DNA from 3 places in the Vibrio sp. T3Y01 genome. Region 3 is predicted to be linked to each of the others. Evidence: predicted binding sites of a transcription regulator. Region 3 holds the regulator's gene; each other region holds the start of a gene.

Region 1 (7,587 bases), on a different contig from region 3:
CAGCTTTTGCACGCGCTCTACGATTGCTGGGTTCGCCGCTACCGTTTCAAGACAACCAAAGTTACCACATTGGCACTGTTCACCAAGTGGATCGATTTGGATATGACCGATTTCACCGACGTTACGGTTATGGCCTAAGAAAACCTGGCCGTTAACGATAATCCCCGCACCAGTACCGCGGTGAACACTTACTAAGATAGAGTCTTGGCTGTCTTGGCTCGCGCCAAAGTAGTGCTCCGCTAGTGCCATTCCGCGAACATCGTTGCCAACAAAACAAGCGACATGGAATGTGTCGCGAATAATGTCGCTCAATGCAAGGTTATCGATGTCTGTATTTGGCATGTACTCAACGACACCCGTCGTCGGGTTAACTAAGCCTGGAAGAGTTACGCCAATCGCAATCAGCTGATCGATTTTCGGTTGGTGCTCAGCGATGAAGGCCTTAAGCGTATTGACCAAGCCTTGAGTAAGGTCTGACTGATCTGAATAATTCAGGTCTTGCTGCTGGAAAGCCAATTCACGACCACCAAGGTCATGAAGGCTAACTTGAATATAGTCTCGACCTAAGCGCACAGCGATAGAGTGGAAAGGCTCTACTTCTGTGGTTAGAGAGATAGCGCGTCTACCGCCAGTAGACGCTTGCTGTGCGACCTCTTTGATTAGGCCGCGCTCTAATAATTGGCGGGTAATTTTTGTAACACTTGCCGGTGCGAGTTGGCTTACATCAGCCACTTGTATACGACTGATAGGCCCTTGTTGGTCTATTAGTCGGTATACCGCCGCACTGTTTAGTTGTTTAACTAAGTCTACGTTACCTATTTGTCCGCCATTCATACTTAATTGTGCTCGTATTGTCCATTAACAACAGTCGCTTTAACGTTAAAGTCTCGGTCAAATACAGCTAGGTTTGCAACCATGCCTTTTTTGATTCGACCTAGCTTGCTTTCTACACCGATAGCCGTAGCTGGGTATAGCGTAGCCATGCGAAGAGCTTCGTCTAAAGCGATACCAGCGTGCTCAACTGTATTCTGAACTGCTTCAATCATAGTCAGAGCTGAGCCGCCCAGTGTGCCGTTTTCATCAACACACTTACCATCTCGGTAATATACTTTCTTACCGACAAAAATAAAGTATTCCATGTCAGCACCTGCAGGAGCTGTGGCATCCGTCACTAATACCAACTTTTCTCCCTTGATTTTGTGCGCAATTCTGATGTTTGCGTAATCAACGTGGAAGCCGTCGGCGATGATGCCTGCGTATACTTCTGGCGTATCGTAAATTGCGCCAACCACACCTGGTTCACGACCAACCATAGGCGTCATTGCATTGAATAGGTGCGTTGCGAATGTGATACCAGATTCGAAACCTTGGCGTGCTTCTGCATAAGTTGCGTTGGTGTGACCGATAGAAACAACAACACCAGCTTTGTGCAGACGCTCGATATGCTCTGGGTCGTTCAGCTCAGGAGCCAGTGTTACTTTCGCAACAAGGTCGCTGTTCTCACAGATAAGCTCAATCATCTCGCTGTCAGACTTACGAATATGATCAACGCTGTGAATGCCTTTTTTTGCAACGTTTAGGTATGGACCTTCAAGGTGAAGACCTAAAGATTGGTTCTGGTATTGGTTGTGGTACTCACGAGCAGCTGTGATAACAGCGCGCATGTCTTCGTCTGAAGAAGTGATCAGAGTCGGTAAGAAGCTAGTACAGCCTGATTTGAGGTTGGCTTTGTGCATGATCTGCATTGTTTCTGCAGTGATCTCATCGTTCAGCATTACACCGCCACAACCATTAAGTTGTAGGTCAATGAAACCTGGGCTTAGGTTTGCTCCGTCTAGGTCGCGAACCTCGATACCTTCCGGTAATTCAGAGATAGGGCAGACTTTTTTGATCAGTTCGTTTTCGATTACTACAGCATGATCGGTTAGAACATCACTACCAGTGTAAATTTTACAGTTACTTAGCGCGTACATAGTCAGCTAATCCTTATTTCGTCAGATCTTTTAAATTCGTTCGTTACCTAAATGTGGACTTAGTTTGCGAGCATCATTTACGTAACGATTTATCTTTTATGGGCAAACGGCTTCAAAAAGGGAAGCGATTTTAAGTGTTTGAAAAATATGTGAACAATTCATTGTTTTTATGATTATGGGTTAAGAAATATCAGTAAGTTAGCTGGCTTTTAAAGCTGAACATAACCCACTCTTGACCCAATAGTTAGATTTGGATTTTATCTATAAATGTTCATTTTTTTGAATGATAAAATAAGTTTTATGATCTCGCTAGCAAAAACCTCTGGATTTGGTAAAAACTGGTGATTACGATCACAAATGGTAAGGTTTTAATTTGCGGAGCAAAATTAATTGAATACACTGAATAGGACTAAATTGAGCGACTAAAATAAGTTTCTCAAACGAATTCTAAAAAATCCTATAGGGGGAAACAACTGGTGAATATTCTAGGATATGCACAGAAGCTAGGTAAGGCGTTAATGCTACCTATCGCAACGCTTCCGATTGCGGCGCTTCTATTACGTTTAGGTCAAGGCGATCTACTTGATATTCCATTCATGGCGCAAGCTGGTGGTGCTATCTTCGGTAACCTACCATTGCTATTTGGTCTAGGTATCGCGATTGGTCTTTCTAAAGACGGTAACGGCGCAGCGGGTCTTGCTGGTGCAGTTGCTTACTTCGTTCTAACAGCGACAGCGACAACGATTAACGCTGACGTTAACATGTCTTTCTTCGGCGGTATCTTCGCAGGTATCATCGCGGGTCACTCTTACAACGCTTTCCATGCTACACGTCTTCCTGAGTGGCTGGCATTCTTCGCAGGTAAACGTTTAGTACCAATCATGGCTGGTCTATTTGCACTTGTTGCAGGTGCTGTGTCTGGTGTGGTTTGGCCTGGTGTTCAATCTGGTCTAGACGCACTGGCTCACGCAGTATCAACGTCTGGCGCTATCGGTCAATTCGTTTACGGTACTCTTAACCGTGCACTTATCCCTGTAGGTCTACACCACGTATTGAACTCGTACTTCTGGTTCGGTATGGGTACATGTCAAGAAATCATCGTTGCTGGTCAAGGCGCATTCGCTAACATCACTCAGCTTTGTGTTGACCCATCTCTAGCTAAAACTCTAGTTGTTGGCCAAGAGCACACATTCACATTCGCTAACTCTGTAACTCCAGAAATCACTACTGTTGTTAAAGAAGTTACTGACACTGTTAAGTCTGGCGACCTACACCGTTTCTTCGGTGGCGATAAAGGTGCAGGCGTATTCATGAACGGTTTCTTCCCAGTAATGATGTTCGGTCTACCAGGTGCTGCACTTGCAATGTACCTAGCAGCTCCTGCTGAAAAACGTAGCCAAGTTGGTGGTGCACTATTCTCAGTAGCATTCTGTTCATTCCTAACTGGTATCACAGAGCCGCTAGAATTCATGTTCGTATTCCTAGCTCCTGCTCTATACGCAATGCACGCTGTATTCACTGGTCTGTCTCTAGTTGTTGCTAACATGTTTGGTACTCTGCACGGTTTCGGTTTCTCTGCTGGTCTTATCGACTTCGTATTGAACTGGGGTCTAGCAACTAAACCTCTAGTACTTCTAGCAATCGGCCTTGGCTTCGGTGCTCTATACTTCTTCACTTTCTCTTTCGCAATCCGCGCTTTCAACCTGAAATCGCCAGGTCGTGAAGATGACGAAGAAGCTGCAGCTCCAGCTGGTGACGCTCCAAAAGGCGACCTTGCACGTCAATACCTAAAAGCTCTAGGTGGTCACGACAACCTAACTTCAATCGACGCTTGTATCACACGTCTACGTCTAACTCTTAAAGACCGCTCTGTTGCTGACGAAGCCGTTCTTAAGAAGCTAGGTGCTAAAGGTGTTGTGAAGCTAGGTGAAAACAACCTACAAGTTATCCTAGGCCCACTTGCTGAAATCGTAGCTGGCGAAATGAAAGCTATCGGCGCAGGTGAAGACCTATCTGATGTAAAACTTCCATAGTAAGGAAGTACTTAACTGAGCAGTCATTAATACTCTCAAGTAAGTGTCAAATTGAAAGCCTCCCATAAGGGAGGCTTTTTTGTATCTGCAGTTTAAGTCTTTGGGATACGGTTCGTTCTATTCTTCATCGAATAGCAGAAATAATCGTAATTAACGGACGGTTCTTATTGTGCAAAGGCGAAGAATTGTGGATGATTAGCAACAATGATCTTTCTATCTAGAGCTGACGCTAAAAGTGGCGCTTGGCTAGGAGATAAAAGATAACTTTCTCTGACAATACTAAATACATAGAGGTGCTATAGATGAGTGAAGCTGAGGCTCGTCCATCGAATTTCATTCGCCAAATTATTGATAAAGATTTAGCGGATGGTACACACAGTAGCGTGCATACTCGTTTCCCGCCGGAGCCAAATGGTTACCTGCACATCGGTCACGCTAAATCTATTTGCTTGAATTTTGGTATTGCTCAGGACTACCAGGGACAATGTAATCTTCGTTTCGATGATACAAACCCTGAAAAAGAAGACGTTGAATACGTTGAGTCAATTAAGAATGATGTAAGCTGGTTAGGCTTCGAATGGTCTGGTGACATTTGTTACTCATCAAACTACTTCGATACGCTTTACGCTTATGCTGTGGAATTAATTAATAAAGGCTTAGCGTACGTTGACGAGCTAAGTCCTGAGCAGATCCGCGAATACCGTGGCACGCTAAAAGAGCCAGGTAAAGCAAGCCCATACCGCGACCGCAGCCCTGAAGAGAACCTAGCGTTATTTGAAAAAATGCGTGACGGTGGCTTTGAAGAAGGTAAAGCGTGTCTGCGTGCCAAGATCGACATGAGCTCATCATTCATGGTAATGCGTGATCCTGTTATCTACCGTGTTCGTTTTGCTCACCACCATCAGACAGGTGACAAATGGTGCATTTACCCAATGTACGATTTCACTCACTGTATCTCTGATGCGCTGGAAGGTATTACGCACTCAATCTGTACTCTTGAATTCCAAGATAACCGTCGTTTGTACGACTGGGTTCTAGATAACATTACGATCGATTGCCAACCTCGTCAGTACGAGTTTAGCCGTCTGAATCTTGAATACACGGTGATGTCTAAGCGTAAACTAAACCAACTTGTGGTTGAAAACCTAGTTCAAGGTTGGGATGACCCACGTATGCCGACTATCTCTGGTTTACGTCGTCGTGGTTTCACTTCTGCGTCTATTCGTGAGTTCTGTAAGCGTATCGGTGTGACTAAACAAGAGAACATGATTGAGTTCGGTTCACTTGAGTCTTGTATCCGTGATGACTTGAACGAAAATGCACCACGTGCAATGGCTGTTCTAGACCCGGTTAAGATCGTGATTGAAAACTACGATGCAGACAAGGTAGAAACACTAACAGTTGCTAACCACCCGAACAAACCTGAAATGGGTACTCGTGAAGTACCGTTTACTCGTGAAGTTTGGATCGAGCGTGATGACTTCCGTGAAGAAGCAAACAAGAAGTACAAGCGTTTGGTTCTAGGTAAAGAAGTTCGTCTACGTGGTGCTTACGTAATTAAAGCAGAGCGTATCGAGAAAGATGCAGAAGGCAACATTACAACTATCTTCTGTTCTTACGATGACGAAACGCTAGGTAAGAACCCGGCAGATGGCCGCAAAGTGAAGGGTGTTATCCACTGGGTATCTGCTGATAAAGCACTGCCAGCTGAGATTCGTCTATACGATCGTCTATTCACTGTTGCAAACCCAGCTGCTGCGGATGATTTCGCTGCAACGATCAACCCAGAGTCTCTGGTTAAGTTGAACGGTTTTGTTGAGCCTAGCCTAGCGGAAGCCGCTGCAGAGCAAGGTTTCCAGTTTGAGCGTACAGGTTATTTCTGTGTTGATTCAACAGACTCTAAAGCAGATGCGCTAGTATTCAACCGCACGGTTGGCCTACGTGATACTTGGGGTAAAGCTGAAGCATAATTGCTAACGCTAACAAGTTGTCTAATAAAAAACCGGCTTAGTGCCGGTTTTTTTGTATCTGAATAATGCGTGGATCTAAAGAACAATCTAGCAGACTTTCAGCCCAATATAAAAAACGCTGACCGAAGTCAGCGTTTGTTTAATTTTTCGGTTTGTGCGCGTCTGGGTTGCCTTTGCAATCACCCGTCATGCTTTTACCGTAAAGGTATAAACTGTGGTTCGTTAGCTGAACGTTATAGCGCTTCGCTATCTCTTTTTGTCTCTCTTCGATGATGTCATCAGAGAACTCGATAACTTCGCCACAATCTAGACATACTAGATGATCGTGGTGGTGCTGTGTTGAAAGTTCAAATACAGACTTACCGCCTTCGAAGTGGTGGCGAGTTACAATGCCAGCATCATCGAATTGGTTTAATACTCGATAAACGGTCGCAAGCCCGATCTCTTCACCTAAGTCGATCAGCTTTTTATATAAATCTTCAGCACTAATATGTTGGCAGTCTGGTTGTTGTAATACTTCTAAAATTTTGAGCCTTGGGAGGGTCACTTTAAGACCAGCATCTTTTAGCGCTTGATTATTGTCTGACATATACTTTCCTGTTGATGATCTGCAGCAATTAACAGAATTCAATATTAATACCATTATAGTTTAGTCAGGCATAACAATAAACCACGAACTTCAAAGGGTTACTAATCAACATCACAATCTGTTTTGTAAATTGGAAGTATCTCACTTATAGTGGAGGTACGACCAGTCAGGGTGGCGGTAATTCTAATATGAACACGGAATGTTGTTATGAATAAGCAACTTGCAAAAATATACAAACCAAACATCGTAAAATTCGCTCTTAATATTTGGCCTCCATTTTGGGGAGCAGGGATAAAGATAGCCCATATTAGTTCGGATTTTAGGGTAGTAAAAACAGTGCTTAAGTTGCGCTGGTGGAACAAAAATGCCAATCGTACTCAGTATGGCGGCAGCATATTTTCCCTAACGGATCCTGTTTACTCATTGATGTTAATGGGAATTTTAGGTGAAAGGTATTATGTGTGGGACAAAGAGGCGAGCATTAACTTCATCAAACCTGGTCAGTCAGATCTGTATGCAGACTTTGAAATAAGCCAAGGTCAGCTTGATGAGATTTACCGTCAGACTCAACTTGGTGAGAAGTGTTTTCCTGAGTTTATTATCTATGTCAAAGATAAGCAGGGTAATGTGGTCTCAGAAATTCAGCGTACGCTTTATGTCAGAAAGAAGCCACAATTCAGAGATGATGACGAAGCACTAGAAGCAGAGTGCTAATTTAGACAGACAGAACTTATATAGACAAATAGAAAAAAACCTCCAATTAGGAGGTTTTTTCATATCTAGAGAGTTGTCACTAATTGTAACAATGGACAACTACCAGATAATTAGTCTTCAAGCTCTGCTAGGCACATCTCTTCGTGGATTTGTTTAACCCAGTTAGATACACGCTCATCAGTTAGCTCTGGTTGACGGTCTTCGTCGATACATAGGCCAACGAATTGGCTGTCATCGCCTTCAACTAGACCTTTAGATGCTTCGAACTCGTAGCCTTCAGTAGAAGTGTAACCTAGGATAGTACCGCC
Region 2 (7,587 bases), on a different contig from region 3:
TGGCCGTTTTAAGGAAGCCAGAGTGTTGATCAACACCTGTGTATGATTGGATCCGGTAGATACTATCGAGCAGTTCAAACAGATCTCCGTAACCACACCCTAAGTCCAAAACACTTTTTTTCTCAAAGTCTGTAGCGCGCGCGATCACTTCGAAGCGACACAACTGGCTCTCTTCGTTGGTCCAACCTAGAGACTTTGCCCTATCCCCTTTCCAACGATGGGTTTGCTTTCGGTGATACCAATACACCTTAAAACGATCTCGCCAATGCATTACATGCAACTCAACCACATAATCAGACTAGCTAGGCTTCAGAGTCGTTAGTAAATAAGCCACCGATCTTATAACCAATTGCATAGCAAACCGCGGCAACGGTCACGAACACCAGTGCAGAAAAGAAGTACGCTGCCGATGCTGCTACACCCGCGCCCCAGACAACACTAAATACCAAACCGAGATAAGCTTCTTTTGGCCACTGAGAGATAGGAAACTGTTCACCACCAGCAATAAGATAAACCAACGCAAATAAGCCAATGAAGGTGGTAATAAGACCGATGAGGACGCGCATGTTCATGGGAAGACCTTTGATTAATTGGACTTGGTTGCTTTTGTTCTGGTGAAAACCGATTGTTCTTAATCGAAGCCGAACGTTATTAATCGCAACCTAATGATATTGAAGTATATCGGATAAAACAGGCTTGCTCTATTACTCTTCCGAGTGAGCCTGAAACGCAATAGAAGCGGTGAGAGAAGTGGCAACTCCGAATTCACTTAACGAGCAGACACAAAAAAGCGGGCACCCTTCTTACGTAAACTCCGTAAGTAAGGTGCCCGCTTTTAGTGAATTTAGCTGTTTTTGCTAAACCTAGCTTAAAGCAGGATGAAGATACCCGCTAAACATGCACTCATTAGGTTTGCTAGCGTACCAGCAGCTACCGCTTTCAAACCTAGGTTAGCAACTTCAGCACGACGCTCTGGTGCCATTACGCCGATAGAGCCCAGTTGAATCGCGATAGAACCGATGTTAGCAAAGCCACATAGAGCAAATGTCACAATCACTTGGCTGTGTTCAGATAGCAGTGCTTTGTTCTCTACGAAGTCGATGAAAGCAACAAACTCGTTCATTACGATCTTCTGACCAATGTAAGAACCCGCCATTAATACTTCATCACTCGGAATACCGATTAGCCATGCTAGTGGTGAGAACAGGTAACCGAAGATTGCTTGCAGCGTGATACCCGCAAAGCCGAACGTATCACCTAGGCTTTCTAAGCCAGTGTTTACCATGGCAATCACACTCACAAATGCAATCAACATCGTACCAACGGCTACCGCAACCTTCATACCGTTCATCGCGCCGCTAGCCAATGCATCAATTACGTTGCTTTGGTCAGCTTTATCTAGCTCAATGTGGTCGTAGTCACTCGGTGTGCTACGTTCAGGAACGATGATCTTCGCCATTAACAAGCTACCCGGAGCCGCCATGAAGCTAGCAGCAATGAGGTATTTAAGTTCAACACCCAAGCCTGCATAACCACCAAGCACACTACCAGCTACCGATGCCATACCACCTGCCATTACAGCAAACAGTTCAGAACGAGTCATAGACTTTAAAAAAGGACGAATAAGAAGAGGAGACTCACCCTGAGAAAGGAAGATATTACCAGTCGCTACCAGAGATTCAGCTTTACTTGTGCCAAGCAGTTTTTGCACCGCTCCACCTAAGATTTGAATCACTTTCTGCATGATGCCTAAGTAATAAAGCGCAGAGATCAAAGCACTGAAGAAGATAATGATTGGAAGTACGCGAACCGCGAAAATGAAACCTTCAGTAGCAAGATCACCGAAAAGGAAAGCAATACCCGCGTCAGCAAAACCAAGCAGGCTAGAAACACCATTACTTAGACTTGTTAACGCTAACTGTCCCCATGGGAAATACAAAACTAAAGCTGCGAAGCCGATTTGAAGTAGTAGTGCACGAGTCACCGTTTTCCAGTTAATCGAAGAACGACTTTCAGATAGCAGGTACGCGCAAGCAATCAGTGCAATAACACCGACAAAACCAAATAGAATATTCATAATGTGTCCTAGTAATCCTTATAGAGTGAACATGAGCCAAGCGAATGACATCAAAGGAACAGGACAAAGAACCGCAAGCAAAACGCTACGCGATGAAGGGGCTAACAAAGTTAGCGACTGTAACAACGAGTTGTTCATGTAAAAAATCACCTTATACAAGCAGTGGAACGTAGCTGGTCCGGTCCGTGGGGTCATTCACATATCCATGTGACGGCTTGTATTGGCTAAGCACCGGCTTAAAACCGGAAGAGAAGTATAAACAGTTGATTGAGACTTTCATCACATTTTTTAACGCAAACGATCGCGCGGTCATAAAACATACAAAACGAACTAATTACCGCGATAATTCACTTTGTTAGTAATAAATAGGATAAGTACAAGTCACACTAAAACAAAAAGCCACAGAGCGTGGCTTTTTCAAAATATGATAGAAAACGAAAGTGATTAGTTTAGCAATGCACTTTTCACTTCAGTGTCTTGGAAGATTTCTTCGAAGCGTTGTTTATAAATAAGTTGCATCTCATTGATGATTGCACCGCCATCAGGCACATCATTCTCGCCTTGGAAGTTTTTGCTGAGTAACTTTTTGCCCGCTTCATCATAAATAATCACATTAACGTTGTACCAAGAATTGTCCGTGAACGCGTGAAAGTCATACTTCCATTCATTCAAGACGAACATCATTGATTTATTGTTGAACGCTTTCATCTGCTCAGCGACCTTGGTGATATCCTCTTCCGGTGTCGTTTCTACCGACTCAACGGCTACTTGCTGTTTTTTCAAGCCTGCTACTAATCTATCCGTTAAAAACTGAGACATTGGCTGCTGTGTCGCCGTGTTGTAGGTATAAGGAATACCTAATGAGCTGCGAATAATACCTTCGAACTTTGGCTCTTTATCGTGATCGAGAACGTATGGTCGCTTGTCGATCACAGCTATAGTCAGCGCTTTTTCTTGCGGAACTTCATTGAGTTGAGGCGCACTCTGCTCTGCGGTTAATACTGTTGCACAGCCAGAAAGCCCTAGAGATACTGCAGCAAGCAGTAAACTGACGAGTTTTTTCATTAGATTTACCTATCTTATTGTTTTGAATAGGCTGTTCTAACAAACATTGCCTCGCTCCGTAAATATTCATCAAATCAATAATTTATATAATCTTTATTTCTATAAATTAGCTCACACATCAGGTTGAATTTATTGAGTCGTCAATCAATAAAACGCTAAGTAACAAGCCCTTGTAAATGAGAGTTATGAAATGAACAAAATATGTTCAACCCATGTAGATCACCAAGTAAGCTCTTAGTTAATTCTGTGTGATTATTAGCAGTTTTCTGTGCTCTACCTCATTTACCGTGACTTCAAGATTCATCTTAAGTTTAGATACGTATATACTTTGTAGGTATCTCACCAAATAATATCTATAAAATACGAATAGAGCTGATCAGATATAACAGCCTTGAGACTAAGAGAGGAAACACGTGAAGAAAATGGAAGCTCCGCACGATATGAACATTGGAGCTAAATTCAAAACAAATAGACACGGTTATGTGACAGTAGTTGAATATTATAATACTCATACTGTTATCGTCGCGTTTGAAAACACCGGAAATATTCGAGCTATCAGTGCGGCTAAATTACGTACAGGCCAACTAACTGATCGTTCGGTTGCTCCTGAGTCAATTATGATTGGCGAACAGGTTGAATCGGTTAAACACGGAATATTAACCATTACTCAAGTTGAGTCTGAAAATATTGTTGTGTTAACAAATGCTGACAATGAAGAAATTAGAATGCTATTGCCAGCAGTACAAAAAATGAAAGACAAAGTTGAAGATATTGATGAAGATAAACTTGAAGCATCAAAACCAACTTCTCTAAGCCAGTTAACTAAAAGAAGTAAAAAGACTAAAGACGTTAATAGCATGCTTAAGAAAATGCTTACCGATTACGGAAGATACGATTAATTCAACATTTAATCTTAGCTAAACCTTTCAAGATTCAAATTCTAATATCCAAATAAAGATCCTCCTCCCTATCTAAATAAAAGACGTTGCATATTCAAGTGAGAACTTAATTTGATCAAGATCCCACTCTGAATTTCTCGCGCAATTTAACGAGATCTGCGTCACAATCTCATTTTGACTTTGTGACGCAAGTCTTATTGAAATCTCAATATTTCCATTAATATGCTCCCACACAATAAGAGAACGAAGTTTCTCAAACCTTAAAATCCAATCGAGACAAATATTATGAAAAAGATTCTTGTAGTTTGCGGTAACGGCCTTGGTACTTCTCTAATGATGGAAATGGCAGTGAAAGATGTGGCTAAGAAAATTGGTTTTGAAGCTGAAGTTGATCACGAAGATCTATCTTCTGCAGCATCAAGCACTGCGGATATCTGGGTTGCTGCAACTGACGTTGCGAATCAACTAAAAGAAGCGGGTAAAGAAAACATCATCAGTCTACAAAATATTTTTGACAAAGCATCAATCGAAGAACAACTAAAAACTTTCATGTAAGGTCAAAATTATGCAAAACTTTTTCGAGTTTATGCTTGGCTTATTAAAAGAGCCAGCAATCATGGTGGGTTTAATTGCTTTCATTGGCTTAGTTGCACAGAAAGCAGATATTTCTACCATTCTTAAAGGCACAATTAAAACCGTAATGGGTTTCCTAATTTTAGGTTTTGGTGCTGGTGCTCTAGTTGGCGCACTAAATAATTTCTCAGTAGTATTTACTGAAGCATTCGGCGTAAGTGGTGTTATTCCAAATAACGAAGCAATTGTGGCATTAGCACAAGAAGCATTCGGTTATGAAATGGCTCTAATTATGTTCTTCGCATTCGTTGTAAATATTTTATTGGCTCGTTTAACACCTCTAAAATATATTTTCTTAACGGGTCACCACACAATGTTCATGTCTATGCTGGTTGCAGTTATCCTGTCTACAGCGAACATTCAAGGTACAGCTCTAGTTGCAATTGGTTCGATCATTGTGGGTTCACTGATGGTTATCATGCCTGCACTTGCTCAGAAATACACAGAGAAAGTAATGGGTACCGATCAACTAGCGATGGGTCACTTCTCAACATTCTCATACCTAGTGTCTGGTTTCATTGGCAGTAAGTTCGGTGACACCTCAAAAACAACTGAAGACATTAATGTACCTAAGAGCCTAATGTTCCTACGTGACACGCCTGTCGCAGTAGCAACAACCATGGCAATCTTCTTCATGTTTGCTTCGATTGTGGCTGGCGGTGAGTTCGTAGAAACCGTTTCAAATGGTCAAAACTGGGTTGTGTTCACATTCATGCAGTCTCTTGTGTTTGCCGGCGGTGTTTACATCGTACTGCAAGGTGTGAAGATGTTAATTGCTGAAATCGTTCCTGCATTTAAAGGTATCTCAGACAAACTAGTACCTGGCGCAAAACCTGCTCTAGACTGCCCAATGGTATTCCCTGTGGCACCAAACGCGGTACTAATCGGCTTCCTTTGTTCTTTCGCTGCTGGCCTACTAGCAATGGCAGTACAAGGTGCACTTGGTTGGACAATCATTGTAGCGGGCGTCGTTCCTCACTTCTTCGTAGGTGGTGCGGCAGGCGTTTACGGTAACGCAACTGGCGGCCTACGTGGTGCGATTCTAGGTTCATTCACTCAAGGCCTATGTATCTCTTTCTTGCCTATGCTACTGCTTCCTGTTCTTGGCGGACTTGGCCTTGAAGCAACAACATTTGCTGACTTCGACTTCGGTGTGGTTGGTCTGATTCTAGGGTGGATTGTTTCATGAGTTTATTCGATTTAGTCGGTAACCAAGGCGTTATCATCAACTCTGAAGAAAACCTAACGGTTGATGCTGCGATTGATGTGACATGTTCAACACTACTAGCGAGCAACAAGATTGAAGCAAGCTACGTTGAAGCCATCAAACAAAAGCACAAGGACATTGGCGCGTACTATGTTCTAGCTCCAAAGATTGCAATGCCTCATGCTCGTCCTGAAGACGGCGTAAACGAAGCATCACTGCAGGTGACTGTATTCAAAAAAGGTGTTGATTTAGAGTCGGAAGATAACGGCGACGTTTACCTTTCAATCACTCTAGCGGCAATGGATTCAGATAGTCATATCCATACCATCATGGCGCTATCAGAGCTGTTCCAAAATGATAATGACATTGATGCCATTATCGCTGCAGAAACAGAGCAAGAGATCATCGAGATCTTAAAGCGATACTAACCTCGATATATTGCCCCTGAGCGACCAAGCCCCCAAATAAAAAGCGATAGCCTCGGCTATCGCTTTTCTGTCTCTCTTTAATCAATGCCAATTGATCAGCAAACTCGATTTATTGTCCTTACGGTTTACTGAGCCCTTGGTTTGATCATCTTAAAATCATAAAGACCGTCGTTGGCGGCTCTCTCCTTGAACAACAACTCCCCGTTATAAAACGTAAAAGCGAGCAAATCACGCTCATACTCATAAATATAAGCAACCGCTCCATCACTGTTGATGACCTGATCAGGTTGACCTAATCGATCAGTCACATCTTCAATGTTCGCTTGTCGATCGACTAGTTGTTCCAAACCGGCTTCATCGTAGCCACCTTCATCCATACAACCTGATAAAGCGGCAACCAAAGCTAGCAGTATGATTTTCGTTCTCAACAGCTTATTCCTTGAATGGTTTTTACAACCATATCAGTAGCCTTGCTACATCACTGTAAGTTATTGTAAACGCGCAACTAAAATGAGAGAGGATTAGAGCTGCTCTAAGATGATCACATTTCGTAAACCGGGTAAGCCCACTTATCGGTTGATAGCTCAAAGCAATACTGAGCGTGCTTCTTCAAACACTCAAACACTTCGCGGTCGAGCTTATGATTCTCAACGTGCTCAGTCAAAATCGCCATCGTCTCTTCCAGTGTCATTCCCTTTCGATACGGGCGAGATTGGCTCAATGCTTGGAACACGTCTACAACGGCTACAATTCGACTGGGCTGATCCAATTCTTCTGCTGTTTTACCCATTGGATAACCAGAACCATCTAGCCTTTCATGATGATTCGACGCCCACTCACAAATCTGAGGTGAACTAAACAGCTCCTGAAGTGCGAACCGTGTATCTGTCGCATGACGCTTAATGCAGCAATACTCTTCATCGGTGAGAAAACCCGGTTTATGAAGAATATCACCAGGTGTTTGTAACTTGCCGATATCGTGTACCAAACCAGCTAAATAGAGCTTACGCTGCGTTGTATATGAGTAACCCAATTGCTTGGCGAGATACTCTGAAAGCTGCCCTACCTTCAACGAATGCTTAAAGGTAAACGAGCTCTTGGTATCCACCACATTGGCAATAAACTCAGCAAAAGCGACCGTTTCATCCAACGACATCTGTTGAGAGAAGAATGGCACGGGCTCAAAATTGTCCCTCATGTTTTCGATGTAAGGGATCTCCATCGAGAACCAGAAGTCGTCCAAATCGACAAGCTCACACATATGTTGCACAAGGTTAG
Region 3 (7,587 bases):
TGAGGTGATGGTGCCTTGTTATAACCCAATGGAAATGATCCCGGTAAAAGGGGAAGGCGCACGCGTATGGGACCAACAAGGCCGAGAGTATATCGACTTTGCTGGTGGTATTGCTGTGAGCTGTTTGGGTCACTGTCACCCAGCAATGGTGAATGCCGTTACTGAGCAAGCAAACAAGATTTGGCACCTAAGTAATGTAATGACTAACGAACCTGCACTGCGTCTAGCGAAGAAGCTAACTGACGTATGTTTTGCAGAAAAAGTATTCTTTGCGAACTCTGGTGCAGAAGCGAACGAAGCAGCACTTAAGCTAGCTCGTCGTTGGGCGGCGGATGTTCACGGTCCTGAGAAATCTGAAATCATTGCATTCAAACAAGGTTTCCACGGTCGTACATTCTTTACTGTAACCGTTGGTGGTCAAGAAGCTTACTCAGATGGCTTTGGTCCAAAACCTGGCGATGTAACTCACCTACCTTACAACGATATTGCGGCTCTAGAAGCGCATATCTCTGATCGCACTTGTGCCATCATGATGGAACCTCTGCAAGGCGAGGGCGGTATCATCTCTCCAACGGCTGAGTTCGTGAATACGGTTCGTGAACTGTGTGACAAGCACAATGCACTGTTGATTTTTGATGAAGTACAAACAGGTAATGGCCGTACTGGTAACTTCTATGCTTACCAAGGTCTGGGCGTGACGCCAGACATTCTAAGCACAGCGAAGTCTCTAGGTGGCGGTTTCCCTATCGGCGCAATGCTGACGACGTCTGAACTGGCTACACACCTTAAGGTTGGTACGCACGGTTCTACATACGGTGGTAACCCACTGGCGTGTGCGGTAGCTGAAGCCGTGGTTGACGTAGTTAGCCAACCTGAGACTCTAGAAGGCGTAAAAGAGCGTGAAGCGCTATTCCGTGATGGTCTAACTAAGATTAACGACAAATACCAAATTTTCAGTGAGATTCGTGGTAAAGGCCTATTGTTAGGTGCTGCACTGAATGACGAATGGCAAGGTCGTGCGCGTGACGTATTAGTAGCAGCAGGCGAGCAAGGCCTAATGGTACTGGTTGCGGGTGCAAACGTGGTTCGTTTTACTCCATCACTGGTTATCACTAAACAAGAAATTGAAGAAGGCTTATCAAAACTAGACAAAGCAATCGCTACGCTAGTTTAGCCTGAGCGGCGTCATAGGAATGATCGCCATTAGAGCGATCCCATGACGTACTGCTAAAGGCCCAAGCTTCTGGTTTTGGGCCTATTTTGCATCTGGAGGGAATATTGATGCTAGTTGTTCGCCCAATAAAACTGTCTGATTACGATGCGCTGCACACCTGTGCAGTTGAATCAGGTCATGGATTCACATCTCTTCCGGTTAACGAAGAATTGTTAACTAACCGAATTACCCATTCTGAATACAGCTTTGCGAAAGCAGACGTGACCGAACCCGGTGATGAAGGCTATCTAATGGTGGGTTTCGACGCTGAAACTGGCGAAGTTGCTGGTACAACGGGTATCGAAGCTTCCATTGGCTGGGATGTGCCTTTTTACTCGTACCACATCAGTAAAGTGGTTCATTCTTCACAGCGCCTTAAAGTGAATAACGTGGTTAAGCTGTTGACGTTTGGTAATAACTACACAGGCTGCAGCGAAATTTGTACGCTGTTCTTACGTCCTGATTACCGCAAAGGCTTAAACGGTCGACTGATGTCTAAGTGTCGTTTCCTACTGATGGCTGAGCACCCAGAGCGTTTCTCAAAAACGATCTTTGCTGAGATGCGTGGTGTATCAGATGCAGAAGGCAACTCGCCATTCTGGAAGTGGTTGCAAGAGCACTTCTTCTCAATTGATTTCACACTAGCCGATTACCTAACGGGTATTGGTAAGAAAGGCTTCATCGCGGACCTTATGCCGAAACTGCCAATCTATGTAAACCTATTGAGTGAAGAAGCTCAGGCGGTGATTGGTCAAGTGCACGATAACACCCGCCCAGCATTGAAACTGTTGGAACGTGAAGGTTTCACGAATCGTGGTTATGTCGACATCTTTGATGCGGGACCAACGGTCGAGTGTGATTTAAGAAACATCGAATCTGTACGTCACTCTATTCGAGCACAGGTTCAAATTGCAGAGCACTCTAGCTCTAAAGACTTCCTAATTGGTAATACCTCATTTGAGAACTTCCGCGCAGTGGCCGCGAAAGGTGCGTATGACCAAGCAAGCGACACAGTGATTTTATCATCTGAAGTAGCAAGCGCTCTTGAAGTAAAAGAAGGCGAATTCGTTCGCATGTTGGCTCAATAAGAGCGGCGATTATCTGTCGAAGATTTTAAGGATAGAAGTATGACTCAGTGGATAGCAGGACAATGGGTAGCAGGTCAAGGTGATGCCATGACATCAGTAAGCCCATACAACAATGAAGTAGTGTGGCAGGGTGATAGCGCAACACCGGCACAGGTTGAATCTGCAGTGGCAGCGGCTCGCGAAGCGTTCCTAGTTTGGAAAAAACTGAGCTTTGCTGAGCGTGAAGCGATCGTGTTGAAGTTCGCGGAAAAAGTAAAAGAGAACAGCGAAGAGATCGCGCAAATTATCGCAAAAGAGACGGGTAAACCTATTTGGGAAACTCGTACTGAAGCGGGCGCAATGGCGGGCAAGATCGCTATCTCTATTCGTGCTTATCACGAGCGTACCGGGGAAGCATCACGTGAAGCGGCTGGTAACCAAATTGTACTTCGTCACCGTCCATTGGGCGTGATGGCGGTATTTGGTCCTTACAACTTCCCTGGCCACCTACCAAATGGTCATATTGTTCCTGCATTGCTATCGGGAAATACAGTGGTATTCAAACCTTCAGAGCAGACGCCTTGGACAGGTGAGTTCGCAATGAAGCTATGGCAAGAAGCGGGTCTTCCTGCTGGCGTAATCAACCTAGTGCAAGGTGCTAAAGAGACAGGCATCGCACTAGCAGATGCTAAAGGTCTTGATGGCGTGCTATTCACGGGTAGTGCTAATACGGGTCATATCCTGCATCGTCAATTCGCGGGTCAACCGGGCAAGATGCTGGCACTAGAGATGGGTGGTAATAACCCTATGGTGATCAGTGACCAATACGGTGACGCAGACGCAACGGTATACACCATTATCCAATCAGCGTTCATCAGTGCTGGTCAACGTTGTACATGTGCTCGTCGCCTGTATGTTCCTGTTGGCGAGAAGGGTGATCTGCTACTCGACAAACTGGTCGCAGCGACGCAAAAGATTCGTGTTGATCAGCCATTCGCTGAACCTGCACCTTTCATGGGGCCTCAAATCTCTGAAGCTGCCGCTAAGTTTATTCTAGACGCACAAGCTAACCTGCAATCGTTAGGTGGTGTCAGCCTAGTAGAGGCAAAAGCAGGCGAAGCGGCGTTTGTTTCTCCAGGCATTATAGATGCAACCAATATTGCTGAACTGCCAGATGAAGAGTACTTCGGCCCATTGCTACAAGTGGTTCGTTATCAGTCGCTAGAGCAAGCGGTTGAATTAGCTAACGACACACGCTTTGGTTTGTCAGCAGGTTTAGTATCGACAGACGATTCTGAGTGGGAATACTTCGTTGACCATATCCGTGCGGGTATTGTTAACCGCAACCGCCAACTCACAGGCGCAAGTGGTGATGCACCATTTGGTGGTCCGGGTGCTTCTGGCAACCTACGCCCAAGTGCTTACTATGCGGCAGATTACTGTGCTTACCCAATGGCTTCAATGGAAGGTGGTGAAACTCAACTGCCAGCTACGTTTAGCCCAGGTATCGAGCTGTAGTTTAGATTGATATTGAGCTAAGGCTCATTCATTAGTTATGAAATAAGGAAGCAGCGTATCGCTTCCTTGTTTTAACCACGCTCAGCGTCAAGATTGGGCGGTAGATAATAATAGAACAAGTATGTCACAGGCTGATGGCTGCTGACTTTGTGTCTCAGTCTCTCCCTTTCTAATCCAAATTACTAGCTTGCTAGAACCTCTGACAAGGAGTCACCATGACGCCCGATCTACTCTTTAAATCTCTATGGGACGATTACATTCACAGGCTTTGTCCATCCGCAGAGAAAGTACATCATTTGCTAAAAGAAGATGAAGCGCTGATCAACGATCACATTGCATTGCGTACTTTTAATGTTGCTCCTCTTGGTATCGAAACATTAGCCAAACCTTTCCTTGAGTTAGGTTATAAGGCATGTGGCGATTACCTGTTTGAAAGCAAGAAGCTAGTGGCTAAACACTACGAACACCCAGATCCAAAACAACCGAAAGTGTTCATCAGTGAGTTGAAGGTAGAAGAGTGTTCTAGTGAATTACAGCAGATCGTTGCCAAATTGGTTGAGCAGGTTGATGCAAGTAAGTTAGAGGGGCATGAATTCCTATTTGGTGGCCGCCTTTGGGACTTGAGCTTCGCTGATTTCCAACTGTTAGCAAAAGAGAGCGAATACGCTTCTTGGTTAGCCGCTCACGGTTACGGTGCTAACCACTTCACGGTTAGTGTCAATCAACTGAACAAGTTCGATGAAGTACAAGCAGTAAATGACTACCTAAGTGATGCTGGCTTTACGATTAACGCATCTGGTGGTGAGGTAAAAGGCTCTCCAGAGGTGTTATTAGAGCAATCATCAACAATGGCAGACAAAGTGCCAGTGGCATTTGTTGAAGGCAATGAGATGATTCCTGGTGGCTTCTATGAGTTCGCTAAGCGCTATCCAATGGCCAATGGTGAGCTTTACACCGGTTTTGTTGCGGCATCGGCGGATAAGATCTTCGAAAGCACCAACGGTTAAAGAAAGATACAAGTACGGGCTTTGCCCTAGAGATGCGATTTCTCATCTACTCTAGATCTTTAGGTAATAAAAAAGCCACCAAATTCGCATTTGGTGGCTTTGATATTTTTGACTCAGTTAATCGAGATTAACGAGTGCCGTATACCACGATAGTTTTACCGTGTGCAGAAATTAGGTTCTGCTCTTCTAGCATCTTCAAGATACGACCTACTGTCTCACGAGAACAACCAACGATTTGGCCAATCTCTTGACGAGTGATCTTGATTTGCATGCCGTCAGGGTGAGTCATTGCATCTGGCTGTTTCGCTAGGTTTAGTAGCGTTTGAGCGATACGACCTGTTACGTCAAGGAACGCTAAGTCACCAACCTTTTGGCTAGTTACTTGTAGGCGGCTTGCCATTTGCGCTGAAAGACGCATTAGGATGTCTGGGTTCACTTGGATAAGTTGACGGAATTTCTTGAAAGAAATTTCAGCTACTTCACAAGGAGATTTAGCACGAACCCAAGCAGTACGCTCTTGGTCTTCTTCGAACAAGCCTAGCTCACCGATGAAGTCGCCTTGGTTTAGGTAAGAAAGAATCATTTCCTTACCTTCTTCGTCTTTGATAAGAACTGCCACAGAACCTTTAACGATGTAGTACAAGGTTTCTGCCTTTTCACCAGCATGAATCAAAGTACTTTTTGAAGGGTACTTATGAATATGACAGTGTGAAAGGAACCACTCTAATGTTGGATCGGTTTGAGGTTTACCTAGAACCATAATATCTCACTTCCTCTGCAGGGTATGCTTGCCGCTTTCCGTATTTTAGCTAAGCCTGAATTGACTTCTTAGGATAAGAGCACTCGATGAGCGCTGCAAGCTATCTTGTGTTTCGTTTAAGAATAGTATCCTTTTTCAGGTACTATTTCTTGATTTTAATCGTGACCAAGCTACGATTTTTTACGCAAAATTGTGCACATGATCACGGTATGAAAAGTAATCAACCAGAACGTCGTTTTGTTAACCTATTTTTCCGGTTTCGATGAGTTGTTGTAGGATTGGCCTTACAATGAGCTCCATAGCAAAACTCATCTTGCCTCCTGGCACAACTAGCGTGTTATGACGAGACATAAATGAGCCATCAATCATTGCCAAAAGGTAAGGGAAATCGACGTTTTTGATACCACGCAAACGTATAACTACGAAGCTTTCGTCTAAACTTGGAATCCCTTTGGCGTTGAGTGGGTTCGATGTATCTACGGTTGGAACACGCTGAAAGTTGATATGTGTACGTGAAAACTGCGGGGTAATGTAGTTAAGGTAATCATCCATTGAACGTACAATAGAGTCCATTACCGCTTCTCGAGAGTGGCCACGATCGCGAGTGTCACGAACGAATTTTTGAATCCACTCTAGGTTTACGATAGGGACCATGCCGATCAGCAGATCGACGTGTTGAGATACGTTGATGTCGCCATCAACCACGCCACCATGCAGGCCTTCGTAAAACATCACGTCTGAATTTTCAGGGATATCTTGCCATGGCGTAAAGGTGCCCGGCATTTGATTATAAGGGACAGCTTCGTCAAACGTATGTAGGTAACTACGTACTTGGCCAGTACCTTCATTTCCGTATTTACGGAAAAACTCTTCTAAGGCCCCGAAGTCGTTGGCTTGTGGACCAAAGTAGCTGATGTGCTTACCTTGCTCGCGCGCCTTACGGATCTCGACGTCCATCTCTGGTCGAGTGAAGCGGTGGAAACTATCCCCTTCAACCCAAGCGGCCTTCACGTCCATCATATTGAACATTTTGCGGAAGGCTTCTGAGGTGGTGGTGGTGCCGGCTCCTGAGGAACCCGTCACCGCAATAATTGGATGTTTAGCGGACATGACAACCCTTGTCTTATGAGTAACTTACTTGTTAGCAATCGTTTTCCACTATAACACGGCTCTTTTCTCAACGCAGCTTAGAAGCGTTTTGTGAGCTGGATATCAACGGTCTCGTGCAGTTCGGAAAATACAATGTTGGCCTCACCTGAAGCTAATTGATGTTTCACTTGATCAATTTTGTTTTGTAGGGAAATCTCAACGTCGCCGTAGTCTGTTCCCTCACGCAAGACGAATTCTTTGATGAGGTTTTCGAGCGTATCAGGCTCAATGTCTTTCCATGGGATGATCATAAATACTTCTCTCTTTTATGTTCATTGATATGTTGATGAGTGTGTCTAGTGATGTTTTCAGTACAACCCCAATTAGGGACTGCGCTATCTTAGCAAGGTTTCGCGTTTATATTTAGCAGGCTTAGCCGTTATGCCGAATCTTGAATACTTTCATAGTAGGCAGGCAGCGCTTCTTCTAGCCAAAACCTTGGCTTGAGCGTACTTCCTGTAATGAACCCGACATGGCCCCCTTTCTGGAACAAGCGATAATCGATGTTATCCGGTAGGACGAATTTTGGAATCACATCGTCAGTCATGAAAGGATCGTCCTTGGCATGAATGATCTGGGTCGGTAGTTTTATCTGATTGAGCTTAGGAAGAGCGGAACATTGTGCGTAGTAGTCTTGAGCGTTCTTGAATCCGTGCAGGGGGGCGGTGATACGTTCATCAAATTCGTACAGCTTATCAATTTTCTTGATCGTCTCTGCGGTGATATCGAGCTTCTCTTGCAGTAGGTTAATCTTTTTTAAGGCATTAGATTTGAGAGAGCTGAGCAGGTACTTCTTGTAGAGCTTAGAAAAGCCTTTCTCAATGCGACTCGCGCAACAAGCCAGATCAAATGGGGCTGACACTATGGTCGCTG

The links. The regulator CRP, encoded in region 3, controls carbon source genes, mostly activating them, when cyclic AMP is high. The targets are predictions, from matches to a motif close to TGTGANNNNNNTCACA.
Region 1: a site for CRP is predicted at 2,314-2,329, ahead of nagE (N-acetylglucosamine-specific PTS transporter subunit IIBC). Genes of this name have one in related genera too.
Region 2: a site for CRP is predicted at 2,346-2,361, ahead of F0232_RS13175 (NupC/NupG family nucleoside CNT transporter). Genes of this name have one in related genera too.

What each region holds. Positions count from the first base shown of each region.
Region 1 covers NZ_VTXJ01000011.1:34,210-41,796, forward strand. Annotated here, with positions in the region: gene F0232_RS13650 (ROK family protein) at 1-834, opposite strand, end outside; gene nagA (N-acetylglucosamine-6-phosphate deacetylase) at 837-1,973, opposite strand; gene nagE (N-acetylglucosamine-specific PTS transporter subunit IIBC) at 2,450-4,006, shown strand; gene glnS (glutamine--tRNA ligase) at 4,309-5,976, shown strand; gene fcrX (ferric iron uptake transcriptional regulator FcrX) at 6,116-6,565, opposite strand; gene F0232_RS13675 (DUF4442 domain-containing protein) at 6,773-7,279, shown strand; gene fldA (flavodoxin FldA) at 7,390-7,587, opposite strand, start outside.
Region 2 covers NZ_VTXJ01000010.1:139,471-147,057, forward strand. Annotated here, with positions in the region: gene F0232_RS13165 (class I SAM-dependent methyltransferase) at 1-271, opposite strand, end outside; gene F0232_RS13170 (hypothetical protein) at 303-572, opposite strand; gene F0232_RS13175 (NupC/NupG family nucleoside CNT transporter) at 869-2,077, opposite strand; gene F0232_RS13180 (hypothetical protein) at 2,522-3,142, opposite strand; gene F0232_RS13185 (hypothetical protein) at 3,565-4,041, shown strand; gene F0232_RS13190 (PTS sugar transporter subunit IIB) at 4,327-4,596, shown strand; gene F0232_RS13195 (PTS ascorbate transporter subunit IIC) at 4,607-5,863, shown strand; gene F0232_RS13200 (PTS sugar transporter subunit IIA) at 5,860-6,309, shown strand; gene F0232_RS13205 (hypothetical protein) at 6,435-6,737, opposite strand; gene F0232_RS13210 (HD-GYP domain-containing protein) at 6,851-7,587, opposite strand, start outside.
Region 3 covers NZ_VTXJ01000033.1:15,686-23,272, reverse strand. Annotated here, with positions in the region: gene F0232_RS23715 (aspartate aminotransferase family protein) at 1-1,174, shown strand, start outside; gene astA (arginine N-succinyltransferase) at 1,282-2,301, shown strand; gene astD (succinylglutamate-semialdehyde dehydrogenase) at 2,341-3,798, shown strand; gene F0232_RS23700 (DUF1338 domain-containing protein) at 4,014-4,805, shown strand; gene crp (cAMP-activated global transcriptional regulator CRP) at 4,933-5,565, opposite strand; gene F0232_RS23690 (phosphoribulokinase) at 5,806-6,675, opposite strand; gene F0232_RS23685 (YheU family protein) at 6,753-6,965, opposite strand; gene F0232_RS23680 (hydrolase) at 7,094-7,587, opposite strand, start outside.